Regions from separate parts of the Brevibacillus parabrevis genome, predicted to be linked through region 1. Evidence: riboswitches for the same ligand, from Rfam matches in the RefSeq annotation. Region 1 holds a riboswitch; each other region holds the start of a gene.
The links. A riboswitch is a leader RNA that binds a small molecule or an ion and turns the genes downstream of it on or off. The one in region 1 is predicted to bind thiamine pyrophosphate.
Positions count from the first base shown of each region.

Region 1 (4,879 bases):
TCACCTGTTCAAAGAAGTTTGTAGAAGATAAATGCCGCCTGTACCAAGGCCGTTCTGCCTTCAGGCTGATATCATACTATCACAACTGCCTACCCCCGTAAAATTGGCAACTGGAAAATTTATGCCGGCTTCAGGTATACGAGACGCAAAGTTTGGAAAACATGATGGATAGCGACGCAACGGTGTCGCTGACAACCGCGGAGAAGACTTACGTTTCCCCATAAGCTCTTCCTCCGGTTTCTCCTCTCCCATAATTGAAAGGCAGTTCACTTAGGCGCGCGGCGTGTCTGATAGGAGCATTCCGTGCCATCGCTCCCTTCGCGGGAGGAGTTGAACAGCTGCCCCATCGTCATTTGACGAGGGGGTATTTTTTTGTTCCCGGCATGCGCATACTACTTGCACATGTTCCAAAAGGGGGAATTGACATGGCAGCAAAACAACCGTCCGAGCAAAAGCTGAAAGCAGCCAAAGCCCAGTCCATCGCGGATCGTACAGGCATTGGCAGCGAAGCGGCACGCGAAATGCAATCGCGGGCGGACCAGTCCGACATCGTCAAACACGGGCAGTAAAATCGGGCAAAAAGAACGCAACCAGCCGTCCCATGCGATCGGCTGGTTTTTTCATGGAATGGAAAGCAAGCTCGTCTGTGTCAATGTTTCCCGCCTGCATTTCCCTCGCGGCTTCGTCTGGCTGCCTACAAACAATAAGCAAAACGGCCGCACCCATCTCATCACTTACCTCGTGGCAGCATCCAGCCCCAGCCTTATGCCACTACCGAATCGGGAGGAATCGTATGCACACCGTCTGGAAAGGATCAATCAGCTTCGGCCTGGTCAACATCCCGGTTCGCATGTTTACGGCGACAGAAGAACGGGATATTCGCTTCCGCCAGCTGCACAAGGAATGCAACACCCCCATCAAATACACGAAAATGTGCCCGCACTGCCAGCGGGAAGTGGACGCCAGCGAGATCGTTCGCGGCTACGAGTATGAAAAAGGCCACTTCGTCATGATCAACGACGAGGACCTGGAGGCGATCACCCCCGAAACCCGCCGAGCTATTGAGATTCTCGATTTTGTGGACTTGTCGGAGATCGATCCGGTTTACTTTGACAAAAGCTACTTTCTGTCTCCTCAGGACACAGGGGAAAAAGCGTACGCCCTGCTTCGCGCCGCGATGGGCCAAACCGGAAAAATCGCGATTGCCCAGGTGACGATGCGCAATCGGCAAAGTCTCGCCGTCATTCGGCTGTATGAGCATTGCATGATGCTGGAAACGATTTTTTATCCTGACGAAGTACGGCCAGTCAATCAAGTGCCTGCCTTGCCAGAGGCGACCATCCCCTTGGCGGAAAACGAGCTGAAAATGGCAACCGAGCTGATCGGCAATATGACCGTTCCGTTTGACCCAGCCAAATACACCGATGAATACCGCAGCGAGCTGCAAAAAATGATCGAGAAAAAGCTGGAAGGCCAGGAGATTGCCACGGCACCGACCGTCGCTCGGACGAATGTCATCGACCTGATGCAAGCGTTGAAGGAAAGTCTCGCTTCTACCGCAGGCACTTCGCCTGGTCCGGTAAAAATCGAGCCTGAGCCTACGCCAGCAGCAGCGAAACCGAAGCCAAGCCGCAAACGCGCAACTCCCGCAGAGCCGACCGCAGCAGCTCCCAAGCAAATGCCAGCGCAAAGCGAGGCGATGACCACAACCAAAAAGCTGCGTCGCAAAAAAGCGACTCCCGTGTAACGCCATGCAAAAAACCTGCCCGATACGGACAGGTTTTTTGCTTATTTTTCGACCAGTTGCTGCTCTGGCTCGATATGAATATGAACGGTATTGATTTTGTGCACACGTCTCATGCGTTCTTCGATGTGTTCGGTGATGGTGTGGCTTTCTACCACATTAAGGTGCGGCTCCACATGGATCACGACGTCAACCAGCACGCTGCTGCCGTGGTAACGCGCTTTAATATCGCTAATATCTTTTACTCCGGCGATGGACGAGATCGTCTCTTTCAGTTCCCCCAACTCTTCTACGTCAAAGCCGTCGGTCAAGCGATGGGTCGCTTCCCGGAAAATATCCCACGCTGTTTTCAGGATGATGACTCCGACTACCAACGCAGCCAGCGGGTCAAGCCAGTAAAGCTGGAACTGCGCCCCCGCAACGCCCACAAACGTCCCGATGCTGACGAAGGCGTCCGAGCGATTGTCAGCGGCCGCAGCCAGCAACGCCTGGCTGTTTGTTCGCAAAGCGAGCTGACGGTTGTAGCGGTACACGCCCAGCATGATCGCCGCTGTCGCCAATGCCGTCCAGCCTGCGAGCAAATCCGGTGCCGTCGTTTTTTGATCAAACAGCGAAGGAACCGCTTCCGTCACGACTTGCAAGCCGACAAACAGCATGATGAATGACGCGACCAAGGCCGAAATCGTCTCCGCGCGGAAATGACCGTACGGGTGATCGTGGTCAGGCGGCTTGCGGGCAATGCGCAGGCCGATCAGGACCGCAATCGATGCCACCACGTCTGTCGAGTTGTTCAAGCCATCTGCCATCAACGCTTCCGATCCCGTCAGCACAGCAACTCCTATTTTTAACGCCGAGCAAAAGATATAGGCAATAATACTGACCCACGCGCCCCGTTCCCCTTGCTTCAGATCCGAATATACATCCACACTCCATCACCTCAAAAATCTCAATCACTCCGTTCGCTCAAAAGACAAGAACGAAGCGTCATAAAGCAGTTTCTTTTTGATCGAATTACATCGTAACAGACGCGATTCGTGTGGGTCTACAGAAACAGTTTTAGTCCGATTCATGAGTATAGAGGGGGGGAAAATGTGTTGCCCTGTGGCAATTTTTGTTGGAAACTTTTTCTTGCCAACGATGGGCGTTCTCCGGTATCCTAATCTTGCAATCACAACCACAAACAAGCACGGGAGCTTGGAAATCACCAGGCTGAGAGGATGGTACTGTGCCATCGACCGTTGAACCTGAACTGGGTAATGCCAGCGGAGGAATGTCCATATGACACGACAAGTGACGTGTATCTTTTTGCAAAATACCCGTTGCTTCTCTACTCTCGCGTCTGGCGTCGCATGCTCCCATGCGGCGTTTTTTTCGCGACGGGCCTCTTTCGCCTCCCTACAAGGTTCGCGCTTCGTGCAACCACGCCAAGGAGGTTTTTTCATGTCATCCATTTCATCTTTTCCCGGTAGCCGCAAAGTATACGAGGTCGGCAGCCGCCCTGACATCCGCGTGCCGATGCGCGAAATCACCCTTCAAGCAAGCGAAGGGTTGTTCGGCTCTACCCCCAATCCGCCTTTGCGCGTCTACGACACGAGCGGCGAATACACCGCTGACGGATATGTCGCGGACATCGAAAAAGGCTTGCCGCTAGTGCGCAAAGCGTGGATCGAGGAACGCGGCGATACGGAAAGCTATGTCGGCCGGGAGCCACAACTTGTTGACGACGGAATCAGAAGCAGCGAAAAAGCGGTGACGATGCCAGCTTTTCCGCGCGAAGGCTATCGGCCCAAACGCGCTTTGCCAGGAAAAAATGTCACCCAGCTTCACTACGCCCGCCAGCAGATCATTACGCCAGAGATGGAATACATCGCGATTCGCGAAGGAGTGACCCCCGAATTTGTCAGAGCCGAAGTAGCTGCCGGGCGCGCGATTATTCCGGCCAACATCAATCACCCGGAAGCGGAGCCGATGATTATCGGGCGGAATTTTCACGTCAAAGTCAACGCCAATATCGGCACGTCGGCCGTAAGCTCCTCGATGGAAGAGGAAGTGGAGAAAATGATTTGGTCCGTGCGCTGGGGCGCCGATACGATCATGGATTTGTCGACCGGAAAGCACATTCATACGACCCGTGAATGGATCATCCGCAACAGCCCCGTGCCAATCGGTACCGTGCCGATTTACCAGGCGCTGGAAAAGGTCAATGGCAAAGCGGAAGACCTGACCTGGGAAGTGTATCGGGATACATTGATCGAACAGGCGGAACAAGGAGTCGATTACTTCACCATCCACGCTGGCGTTCTGCTGCGCTACATTCCTTTGACGGCAAAACGCGTTACCGGGATCGTCTCGCGTGGCGGCTCCATTTTGGCGGCTTGGTGTCTCGCCCACCATGAAGAAAACTTTTTGTACACCCACTTTGAAGAAATTTGCCACATTCTCAAAGCGTACGACATCAGCGTCTCGCTTGGAGACGGTCTGCGCCCCGGCTCGATTGCGGATGCCAATGACGAAGCGCAGTTTGCCGAGCTGGAAACACTCGGGGAGCTGACGAAAATCGCCTGGAAGCACGACGTGCAGGTGATGATTGAAGGGCCTGGTCACGTTCCGATGCACCTGATTCGCGAGAACATGGACAAACAACTGGAGATGTGCCACGAAGCTCCTTTTTACACGCTCGGGCCATTGACCACTGATATCGCTCCCGGTTACGACCACATCACCTCTGCGATTGGCGCAGCGATGATCGGCTGGTTCGGGACAGCAATGCTCTGCTACGTGACGCCCAAAGAGCACCTGGGACTGCCGAACAAGGAAGATGTGCGCAACGGCCTGATCGCCTACAAAATCGCCGCTCATGCAGCCGACCTAGCCAAAGGACATCCGCGAGCCAAACAGCGTGACGACGCGCTGTCCAAAGCCCGCTTCGAATTTCGCTGGAACGATCAATTCAACCTGTCTCTCGATCCTGAGCGCGCCCGCGAATATCACGATGAGACACTGCCTGCGGAAGCAGCCAAGTCTGCGCACTTTTGCTCGATGTGCGGCCCGAAATTTTGCAGCATGAAAATCTCGCACGACATCCGTCAGCAAGCGCAGGAGCAGGAACAAAACGAGCCTGCGGCTATCGCGGCA
Region 1 covers NZ_CP064090.1:3,285,925-3,290,803, reverse strand. The annotation lists gene IRJ17_RS15770 (hypothetical protein) at 426-569, shown strand; gene ku (non-homologous end joining protein Ku) at 794-1,747, shown strand; gene IRJ17_RS15760 (cation diffusion facilitator family transporter) at 1,789-2,670, opposite strand; TPP riboswitch at 2,921-3,032, shown strand; gene thiC (phosphomethylpyrimidine synthase ThiC) at 3,185-4,879, shown strand, end outside.

Region 2 (4,879 bases), 2.8 Mb from region 1:
AGGTCCCAAAATGATTTGCTCGTCTCCGTTCAGACCTTGCTTGATGTGGGAGAACAGTTCATTTTCAGTGCCTGTGGCGACTTTCTGTTTCTTGGCGATTCCGTTCTCGGATATCCAGACGAAAGTGCTGCCGTCCGCTTCCTGCTGGATAGCTTCGATCGGAACTTGCAGAGCGTTATCGATTTTTTCCGCCAAGATGTTGATGTCCACGTGGAAGCCTGGCTTGAGCGCGCTCAAATCTCCTTGCGGCTTGAGGATGACTTTGACGCGGGTCTTCTCACTTTGGCCCGAACTGCTTTGGCTGGTGGTTGCGATCGGGGCGATTCGGGTGATCTGGGCATTCAGCATTTGTTTGCCCAGCGTAATGCCTTCGATGGTCGCCGTCTGTCCGAGCTTCAGCTTGCCGACATCCGATTCGTTGATGTCAGCCTGAATGAGCAAGTTGTCGAGATTAGCCAGTGTCAAAATTTCCGTGCCTTTGTTGACGTATTGGCCGTTGTCCGCCGCGACGCCAATAACGGTTCCGTTCGCAGGTGCGACGACAACGCTCTGGACGCGTTCTTTTTCCAGTTGAGTCCGTTCGACGGCCAGTTTGTTGATTTGTGCCTGCTGAGCGGCGATGTCTTCTTTGCGCGGCCCTTTTTGTTTCAGGGCGGACTGTTGTTTCGCCACATTGAGGGCGGACAGCGCGTTGTCCAAGATAGACTTCGCCTTGTCGACTTCCTGCTGAGTCGAAGCGCCTGAGGAGAACAATTGATTCATCCGGTCGTATTCTCGCTTGGCCGCATCGTACTCGCGCTGTGCCTGCGTGACCCGCTCGCGCTCCTGTGCTACTTCTTCCGGTTCTACGCCGATCTGGGCTTTGGCAAGATTGGCTTTTGCGACTTCCATCTGCGCTTCGAGATCAAGCAGTCTGCTGTCCACATCGGTCGTATCAATTTTGGCGATGATCTGGCCTTTTTTGACCTTGTCGCCTTCTTTGACGACGAACTCGCGCAACGTGCCGTTCACATTCGCATACTGCTTCTGCTTGTCCTCCACGATGACGATTCCGGAGGTCAAGATTTTGCTTTCCAGAGCTGATTTGGTCGGTGTTCCGATGTTGACGGGCATGCCCATGGCTTGCTGAGAACCCATCATGTTGAGTCCAACGAACCCTGCCCCTAACAGGACGACAACGGAACCGATGATCCACCACCGTTTTTTCATTTTCATTTCCCCTTGTTGTTCTAAAAAGAAACCATTATTTCATTGCTCGAAGTAGTTTTACGGAAGGCATGGAAAAAGGTAACACTTTTGCCGAATCGTTCACGATTTGCTCACATTTTGCGATGTTTTGACGGAAAGTAACTTTCTCGCTTTTTGCGTGATAAGATAAGAAAATAGATGACGTTCCTTGGGAGGGGAGCCATGAACCAAGCGATTCGATTTGATTATTCCAATGCACGCGGCTTTGTGAGACAGCATGAATGGGAGCAGCTTGCGCCAGCAATCGGGCAGGCGCATGAAATGTTGCACAAAAGAACGGGTCCAGGCAGAGACTATCTTGGCTGGGTAGATTGGCCGAACAAATACGACCGCGTCGAGTATGAGCGGATTCGCCAGGCGGCGGCACGTATCCAGGCTGACTCAGATGTGCTTTTGGTAATTGGAATCGGGGGTTCATATTTAGGAGCGAAAGCTGTACTGGACGTATTGGGCCACAGCTTTTACAACTTGCTGCCGAAGTCGAAGCGGCGATCGCCGGAAATTTATTTTGTCGGCAACAATATTAGTCCGGTGTATATCTCTCATCTGATGGACGTGTTGGAAGGCAAAGACGTCTCCATCAACGTCATCTCCAAATCGGGCACGACGACAGAGCCTGCTATAGCTTTTCGGCTGTTGCGCAATTGGCTGGAAAACAAGTACGGCCGCGAGCAGGCGAAGAAGCGAATTTACATTACGACGGACAAAGCGCGGGGGGCCTTGAAAAAGCTTGCGGAAGATGAGGGCTACGAGAGCTTTGTCATTCCCGATGACATCGGCGGGCGTTTTTCTGTCCTGACAGCAGTCGGACTATTGCCGATCGCCGTGAGCGGCGCCGACATGGATGCCCTGATGAAAGGAGCGCAAGATGCGAGCGAGCGGTACATGGTCATGGATTTGGCCGAAAATCCGTGCTACCAGTATGCGGCGATTCGCAACGCCCTGTACCGCAAAGGCAAAACGGTGGAGCTTCTGGTCAGCTACGAGCCGCAGTTCCGGTTTTTCGCCGAATGGTGGAAACAGCTTTTCGGGGAGTCGGAAGGCAAGGATGGAAAAGGAATTTTTCCCGCCGCTGCCGAATTTTCCACAGACTTGCATTCCTTGGGGCAGTACATACAGGACGGCATGCGACACTTGTTCGAGACAGTGGTAACCGTAAACAAGCCAGCCATCGATGTCACGGTAGAAGAAGACCCGCTTGATGTGGACGGACTGAACTTTTTGTCCGGCAAGCGGATGGGATTTGTCAATAAAAAGGCTTTCGAAGGGACGGTGCTCGCCCACGTGGATGGCGGCGTGCCGAACCTGCTTGTCGAGATGCCAGAGGCGACAGCGTATCACCTCGGGGCCTTGATCTACTTTTTTGAAAAGGCGTGCGGAATCAGCGGCTATTTATTGGGCGTCAATCCGTTTGACCAGCCCGGGGTGGAGGCGTACAAGGCCAACATGTTCGCCCTTTTGGGCAAACCTGGATTCGAGCAGCAGAAAGCGGAATTGGAGGCAAGATTGCGCGATAACAAGACATATTTGACCGTGGAAGAGACAGCAGCGTACTTGGAGCTTCCGGAAACGTTTATTTTGGAAAAGATTCACCAGGGCAAGATTCGCGCTCTGCACGACGGCTACGAGTACGTCATCAACAAGGAACAGTTCAACCATCATATGGAAGAAATGCGCAAGCTCCGCGAGTTCGAGGAGGCAGCGCGCCATGAGACGGTTCCGGAGAGCTACGATGTAAAAGACGAGGATTGAGCGTATAGCATCTTGTCACTGGCGGCCAGGAGGACTATACTTGGTTGGTGAAATGAATATGTAAAGAAGCAACTTGGGGAGTCCTTCACGCGGGGCTGAGAGGATGGAAGCATACGACCGTCGACCCATTGCACCTGATCCGGATCATGCCGGCGCAGGGATACGGTTGCCGGCGAACAGCGCTTTTTTCTTTGGCTATACGGCGTATGAAGCCCACCTTTTCCTGCTTGGGAACGGGTGGGCTTTTTGTATGTTGCCCTGTTCAACTTGGATCAGGAGAGAGATCACAACAGCGAGGAGAGAAAAACGTGGGCGATTGTCTCATAGTGGGTGGAGGAGTTATCGGTTTAAGTCTGGCGTATGAATTGTCACGCAGAGGGATGGGCGTCACGTTGGTTGAGCAAGGAGAATGGGGCGGACAGGCGTCCTCGGCAGCAGCGGGCATGCTCGCGCCGTTGAAGGAGTTTACAGCGCCCGGTCCCATGCTCGATTTCGGCATGGCGTCGCTGGCTTATTATCCGCAGTGGGCGCAAGAGCTGGAGGAGTTTACCGGGGGCGATGTACAGCTCAGCCTGGAGGGGCTGCTCACGGTCGCGCTCGACGATGGCGAGCAAGCACAGTTGGCAGAGAAATTTCGCTGGCAAAAGGACGCGGGGCATAGCGTGCACTTTTTGACGGAAAGGCAGCAATTGGCGGAGGTGGAGCCGCTGTTGACAGACAAAGCGCAGGCAGCGATTTACTCCCCGTACGAGGGGCACATCAACAATCGCATGTTGCTTCGCGCTTTGGTGACAGCGTGCAAGCTGCAAGGAGTTGTGCTGCATTCCGGCTGTGTCGTGAGCGGCATCGCGGTAAAAGGCGGGAAAGTAGTTGGCGTGGACAGCTCGCTCGGGCCGTTGCGCGCCGCGCATACGGTGATCACTTCGGGAGCGTGGGCAGGTGTCATGCTGGACTTGCTGGGGGTGTCGGTTCCGGTGCGTCCGGTTCGCGGTCAGATTGCCGCTGTTTCCTCTGTCGGCATTCCGCTGCGCACCGTCATTTTTGGCACGACGGGATATGTGACGCCGAAAAAAGACGGCAAAATCGTGCTTGGCGCAACAGAAGACGAGAGCGGCTTTCAGCGCGAAGTGACGATGGCGGGGTTAGCCAGCATCCTGAACGGGGTCATGCCGTACGTTCCGGCCTTGCATTCAGCCGCTTTTCTGGAGGCGTGGGGCGGATTGCGGCCAGCTACGGCGGATGGCAAGCCATTGCTTGGGCCTGTACCTGGATGGGAAGAGCTGTCGATTGCCGGAGGGCACTTCCGCAACGGCATTTTGCTCTCGCCCGCCACAGCGAAGTGGATGGCGGACTATCTGGAAAAAGGAGAGCGGGAGCAGCTCGCCCCGTTCTTGCCTGTGCGCTTCGTAACAGAAGAAAACGTCAGCGCACATAAAATGGGCTAGTCTTGCCTGCAAACCGGAACACCTCCCCATGGGCACATGTATATGGTAATAAAGAGCACCAGAAGGGGAGGAGTTTCCATGCAGGATGAAAAAAACCTGTACCAGGCTGACGTCCAGACGGTCAGTCTGATCAAGGATATGCGCGAAAATGTGCACAACATATGCAAAGAACACGTCGAGAAAAAAGTGCGCATTGAAGCGATAGACGGCCAGATTTTTGAAGGCGTGATCGTGGATTTTGACGATCAGAATGTATACGTCGAAGTGGACGACCCGGATGCGGAAGAAAACGACTATGAATATGAAATCGAAGAGGTAGCCAGCCGGAAATCGCCCGGCGACTGGGGAATGCATCAGGATTGGAATCCTTACGGAGGGTATCTCCCCTACGGCGGCTATCAGCCGTACGGCGATGTCAGTCCGTTTAGCAGCAG
Region 2 covers NZ_CP064090.1:6,069,229-6,074,107, reverse strand. The annotation lists gene IRJ17_RS27985 (efflux RND transporter periplasmic adaptor subunit) at 1-1,209, opposite strand, end outside; partial or broken gene IRJ17_RS27980 (glucose-6-phosphate isomerase) at 1,411-2,760, shown strand; gene IRJ17_RS28250 (excisionase family DNA-binding protein) at 2,782-3,000, shown strand; TPP riboswitch at 3,065-3,181, shown strand; gene thiO (glycine oxidase ThiO) at 3,309-4,445, shown strand; gene IRJ17_RS27970 (LSm family protein) at 4,524-4,879, shown strand, end outside.
Region 2: linked by a shared signal. The riboswitch ahead of thiO (glycine oxidase ThiO) and the one ahead of thiC (phosphomethylpyrimidine synthase ThiC) in region 1 are both predicted to bind thiamine pyrophosphate.

Region 3 (4,879 bases), 830 kb from region 1:
AACAACGTGCTTTTTCCGATCCCGCTTGGCCCGATCATGCTGACGAACTCGCCTTTTTTCACCCGCAGATCAAAATCTTCGAGAATCGGCGTATGGCTGTACGAAAAGCGGACTTGGGAAAAAGCTAGTTGATCGCGCACGGCCACATTTCCTCTCTATAGGCCATATCCCAGAACATGTACTCCATCTTGGACGTATTGACGAAATACTCTTCCAGTCTCGCCAGCTCCTGCTCGTTTTTGCCCTCTGCCAGCTCGTTCATGATGTCGATCAGCCAGATTGCCAGCTGACCGAACTCATCCGAGCTGTACATGCGCACCCACTCGCCATAAAGCTCGTGATCGACTGCCCCTTCGACCTGGGCCAATCGCTTGCCGATCTCCCAATAGCTCCACGTGCACGGCAGCAGCGAGCTGACCAGTTCTGCCAGCGAGCCTTGATGCGCGACACGCAGCATGTAGCTGGTATAGCCGAGCATGACAAAAGACGGCTCTGTCGCTTCCAGCTCTTCGCGGGAAATTCCGAAGCGCGCTGCGTATTGGCGGTGCAGCTCCATTTCCGTGTTCAGCGTCGACTCCTGCAAAGCGGCGAAGCGCGCGCTTGTTTCCAGATCGTATGCTTTCACGCTTGCGAGCGCAAACATTTTGGCGTAGTCGATCAGGTAGATGTAGTCTTGCTTCATGTAAAATTTGAATGCGTCCACTGGCAATGTCCCGTCACCAAGTCCGGTAACAAACGGATGCTGGTGAACCTGCTCCCAGATCGGAGCCACACTGCGCAACAAACGGTCTGTAAAAGTCGCCATGCTTCCTCACTCCTTTGCTTCCTTCGGCGTATTGCACCAACTGGCGATGAAGCGGGCCATGATCTGGGCAAACTGGACGAGCTGGTCAGGATCGATCGATTCGTCTACGGCGTGCGCATGCTTCAGTTCGCCTGGCCCGAACAGGACAGCGGGGATTCCGGCATGGGCGAACCAGCCAGCGTCCGTGACCGTTGAAGACATGTCCACGACGGGTGCCGCGTGCAGCTCGCGCTCATAAGCCGCTTGCAGCTGGGCGAGTGCCGGATGATTGGCGTCCAGCTCCAGGGAAGGGAAAATTTCTCCCCGCTCCTCGATCATGGAGCGACCGCCCCAGCGAAACACGGGTGGATGTTCCCGCAGCCACACATCGGCCGCCGCCGCTCTTCTAATATGATCCTCGATCTCGCCAATCATTTGCTCATATGATTCGTTCGGATAAAAGTGAACCGTAATCCACAAGGCGCAACGGTCGGCGATAAAGGCCGCGTGTCGGCCTCCTTCGATGACGGCCGGGTTGATGGTGTTGCTGCCGGCAGGAAAACCGGGATACGCTTTCATCACAGCCCAGTCGCGCTCCAGCTCTTGCAGAGCCGAGATTACCTTCATCATTTTCTCAATCGCAGAAGCTCCGCGCACTCGTCCTCCGGCATGGATCGTCTGTGCCCGCATGCCGTCGTGCAGCGTAGTCGGGCTTTCAATCGTAATCCAGCCAGTGATGACGCCACCCTGCCCTTGCATATGCAAGTTGCTCGTGTCGACGACGACTGCGTAGTCAGCCTGGTAGCCGCGTTCAATGGCAACGAGCGTCCCCGCCTCTCCGGCTTCCTCTCCAATCACGGATTGGAACAGCAGATCGCCTGCCAGCTCGACGCCATGCTCGCGAAGCATTTGGATGGCGAACAAACTCGCAGCGAGCCCGCCCTTCATGTCCGCGACCCCGCGTCCGTACAAGCGACCGTCTGCGCCGAGCGTCAGCGAAAAGGGCGGATACGTCCAGCCCGTTTCGTCTCCAACCTCGGCCACATCGATATGCCCATTGACAATCAGGCTGTTTGCCCGCGCCGAATCACGGCCCGAAAGACGACCTACCACGTTGTCGTCGCCGGGGTAAACCTGGAAGCGATCCACCGCAAAGCCCATGTCTGCAAGCTGGCTTGCGATGACGGATTGCGCCTCGTCGCTGTTTCGCGCAGGCGGACTGACGGTCGGCTGGGAAACGAGCTTTGCCAACAGGGCGAACAGCTCGTCCTTGCGATTGGCGATCGACTCTACCGCTTCTGTCAGACGATCCACGCTACTCAATCATCCCTTCCACCGGGCTGCTCGCTTGCGCGTAACGTTTTTTCGGGATGCGTCCTGCCAAAAAGCCTTTGCGTCCCGCTTCCACGCCCAGCTTCATCGCTTCTGCCATCAAAACCGGATTGTCCGCGAGAGCAACAGCCGTATTCAACAAGACACCGTCTGCGCCCAGCTCCATTGCTTTCGCGCAATCTGCCGGAGAACCGATTCCCGCATCGACGATGATCGGCACTTTGGCGTCCTCGATGATGAAGCGCAGATTGTTTTCGTTGACGATTCCCTGGCCGGAACCGATCGGCGACGCTCCTGGCATGACGGCATGAACGCCTACATCCTGCAAGCGCTTGGCGAGAATCGGATCGTCGTTCGTGTAAGTCAACACGATGAAGCCTTCCTCGACCAAAATTTTCGACGCTTCCAATGTGCCGATCGGATCAGGCAGCAATGTTTTCGGGTCACCGATGACCTCTACCTTGATCATGTCGCACAAGCCGGACGCTTTCGCCAGGCGGGCGATGCGCACCGCTTCCTCGGCTGTATAGGCTCCTGCTGTATTTGGCAGCAGAGTGAATTTTTTCAGATCGAGCTGTTCCAAAAAGTTCGGTTCTTGCGGATTTTCCAAATTCAGTCGGCGAATGGCGAACGTCAAAATTTCCGCTTCCGACACTTCCACCGCTTTCCCTTGCGTTTCCAAGTCTGCGAATTTTCCAGTTCCGAGCAACAAGCGGGAGCGAAACTCGTAAGGTCCAATTTTCAAAGTATCCATGATGATCATCCTCCTCCGACAAAATGAACGATTTCGATGCGGTCTCCATCGGCAATCGGCGTTTGTTCATACAGGGAGCGGTCGATAATTTCTCCGTTGCGCTCCACGACCACGATTTTCTCTTGCAGGGAATACGAAGCGAGCAAAGCGCGAACCGTATTGATTTCGGCCGAAAGCTCTGCTGTTTTTCCATTCAGCACAACAACCATTGTATTCCTCCTTCTTGGTGGCACTTGCCGAGGGACAAAAAACGGCTTCCCTCGCCTGCCGGAAGTCACTCCAGTCAAACGGTGGAAGCCGTATACGTATCCAAACGGACAGATGGAATAAAAAAACCATCCGCCGTGGGATGGTTGAGTTGATCTCATCAACTGGTGCGCATCCTCTGCGAAAAATCTCGCAAACGACCGCCCTAGTGAAATCGATTCATATACCTCTTCCTCCGCTGGCATGACCCAGGTCAGGTTCAACGGTCAGTAACACACTCGTTACAATCTCAGCCAACGACGCTCGGCCCCCGTTTGGTAGTAAACCTATGCAATTGTCTTACGTTCGAGTATTACAGTACCACTCTATTTCGGGTTTGTAAAGGTTTCCTTGTGCATTGCTTCCAGTTCCGTCAGGCAGCGCTGTGCCCAAGCCGCCATTTTTCTCAGCTTGTCCATCTCGCTCTCCATGGCGATGCGCACAGATTCTTTGTACTCGGGCACCTCGCCGTTGTAACGCATCACTGCCGACACCGGGGCCATGAATTTTTCCAGATAAGAAAGCGCTGGACGCTGGTGGAACAGCGGCACGTCTACTTCATAGGAAGTGTGCAGATCGCCCTGTTGCGGGTATTTCGTCACTGCCAGCACTTTGACCAAAAGTTTTGTATCGTGAATTTCCAGCACTTCGGCGATGTATTCTCCTGTCCGCTGTTTGACGCGGACTTTGTCTCCGGGATTCCAGAACATGATAGACTCCTCCTTGCATTGTCGTTATGGTTGCGCGTCGTATTAAGCCAGCAGCTGGGCAAGCAGCTTGCGCGCGTGGGCAATTACTTCGTCAGCATGCGGCTCGGACTGTCCGCCGCCTTGGGCCATCGCCGGGTTGCCGCCGCCTTTTCCGGCAATCAATGGCAAGGTGTCTTTGATCAGCTGATTCACGGCGACATTGACTTCTTGCCCGCGTGCAAACACAAGCTGGGTTTTGTCGTCTGTTGCAGCCGCGAGCAGGCAGACGGCATCTGGAGCTTCCGCGACCATCAACTGGGCAAACTGCTGCAATTGCTGGATTGATTTGTCCGGGAACACACGGGCGATCACGCGCGCGCCACCCTCCCGCTCAGCCGTGGCGAGCTGTTTTCGCACCTCGACCTCAAGCAATTGTTTTTCCACTTCGGCGAGCTTGGCTTTTAGCGAATCGCGCTCGGACAAAACACGCTCCGCCTGGACGATCAGCTCGGCCTCGCTCGTGACGAGCAGCTTGGCCAGTTCGCGGACAGTCGCCTGCTTGCGCGTGTAATCCCGCAAAGCGCGCAAACCGCAAATAAATTCCAGGCGGATGTTCCCGCGATGGCGCTCCCAGCCGAGAATTTTGATGGCGCCCACCTCACCCGTGCGCGCTGGATGGGTTCCCCCGCATGGATTGTAGTCGTATTCGGGGATGATGACGACCCGGACGTTTTCTGTCACGGTCGGCTGCTTTTTCAACGGCAAGCTGGCAAGCTCCTCGTCGTCCACAAAACGGGCGATGATCGGATGATTTTCCAGCACAACCTGATTGGCTCGCTGCTCGACAGCTTCCCATACATCAGCCGTCAGCTCATCCAGTCGCACGTCGATGGTCACGCGCTCTTTTCCCAAGTGAAACGCAACCGTCTCCGCCTGGGCGACTTCCAGAAACGCAGCGGACAAAATGTGCTGCCCGGCATGCTGCTGCATGTGATCAAAGCGGCGATCCCAGTCGATTTGTCCCGTTACTTCCGTGCACTCTTCCGGAAGGGGCACTTCCAGCCGATGGCGCAC
Region 3 covers NZ_CP064090.1:4,120,015-4,124,893, forward strand. The annotation lists gene IRJ17_RS18615 (ABC transporter ATP-binding protein) at 1-140, opposite strand, end outside; gene tenA (thiaminase II) at 125-805, opposite strand; gene IRJ17_RS18625 (acetylornithine deacetylase) at 812-2,107, opposite strand; gene IRJ17_RS18630 (thiazole synthase) at 2,100-2,870, opposite strand; gene thiS (sulfur carrier protein ThiS) at 2,876-3,079, opposite strand; TPP riboswitch at 3,291-3,401, opposite strand; gene kapB (kinase-associated lipoprotein KapB) at 3,443-3,826, opposite strand; gene IRJ17_RS18645 (alanyl-tRNA editing protein) at 3,869-4,879, opposite strand, start outside.
Region 3: linked by a shared signal. The riboswitch ahead of thiS (sulfur carrier protein ThiS) and the one ahead of thiC (phosphomethylpyrimidine synthase ThiC) in region 1 are both predicted to bind thiamine pyrophosphate.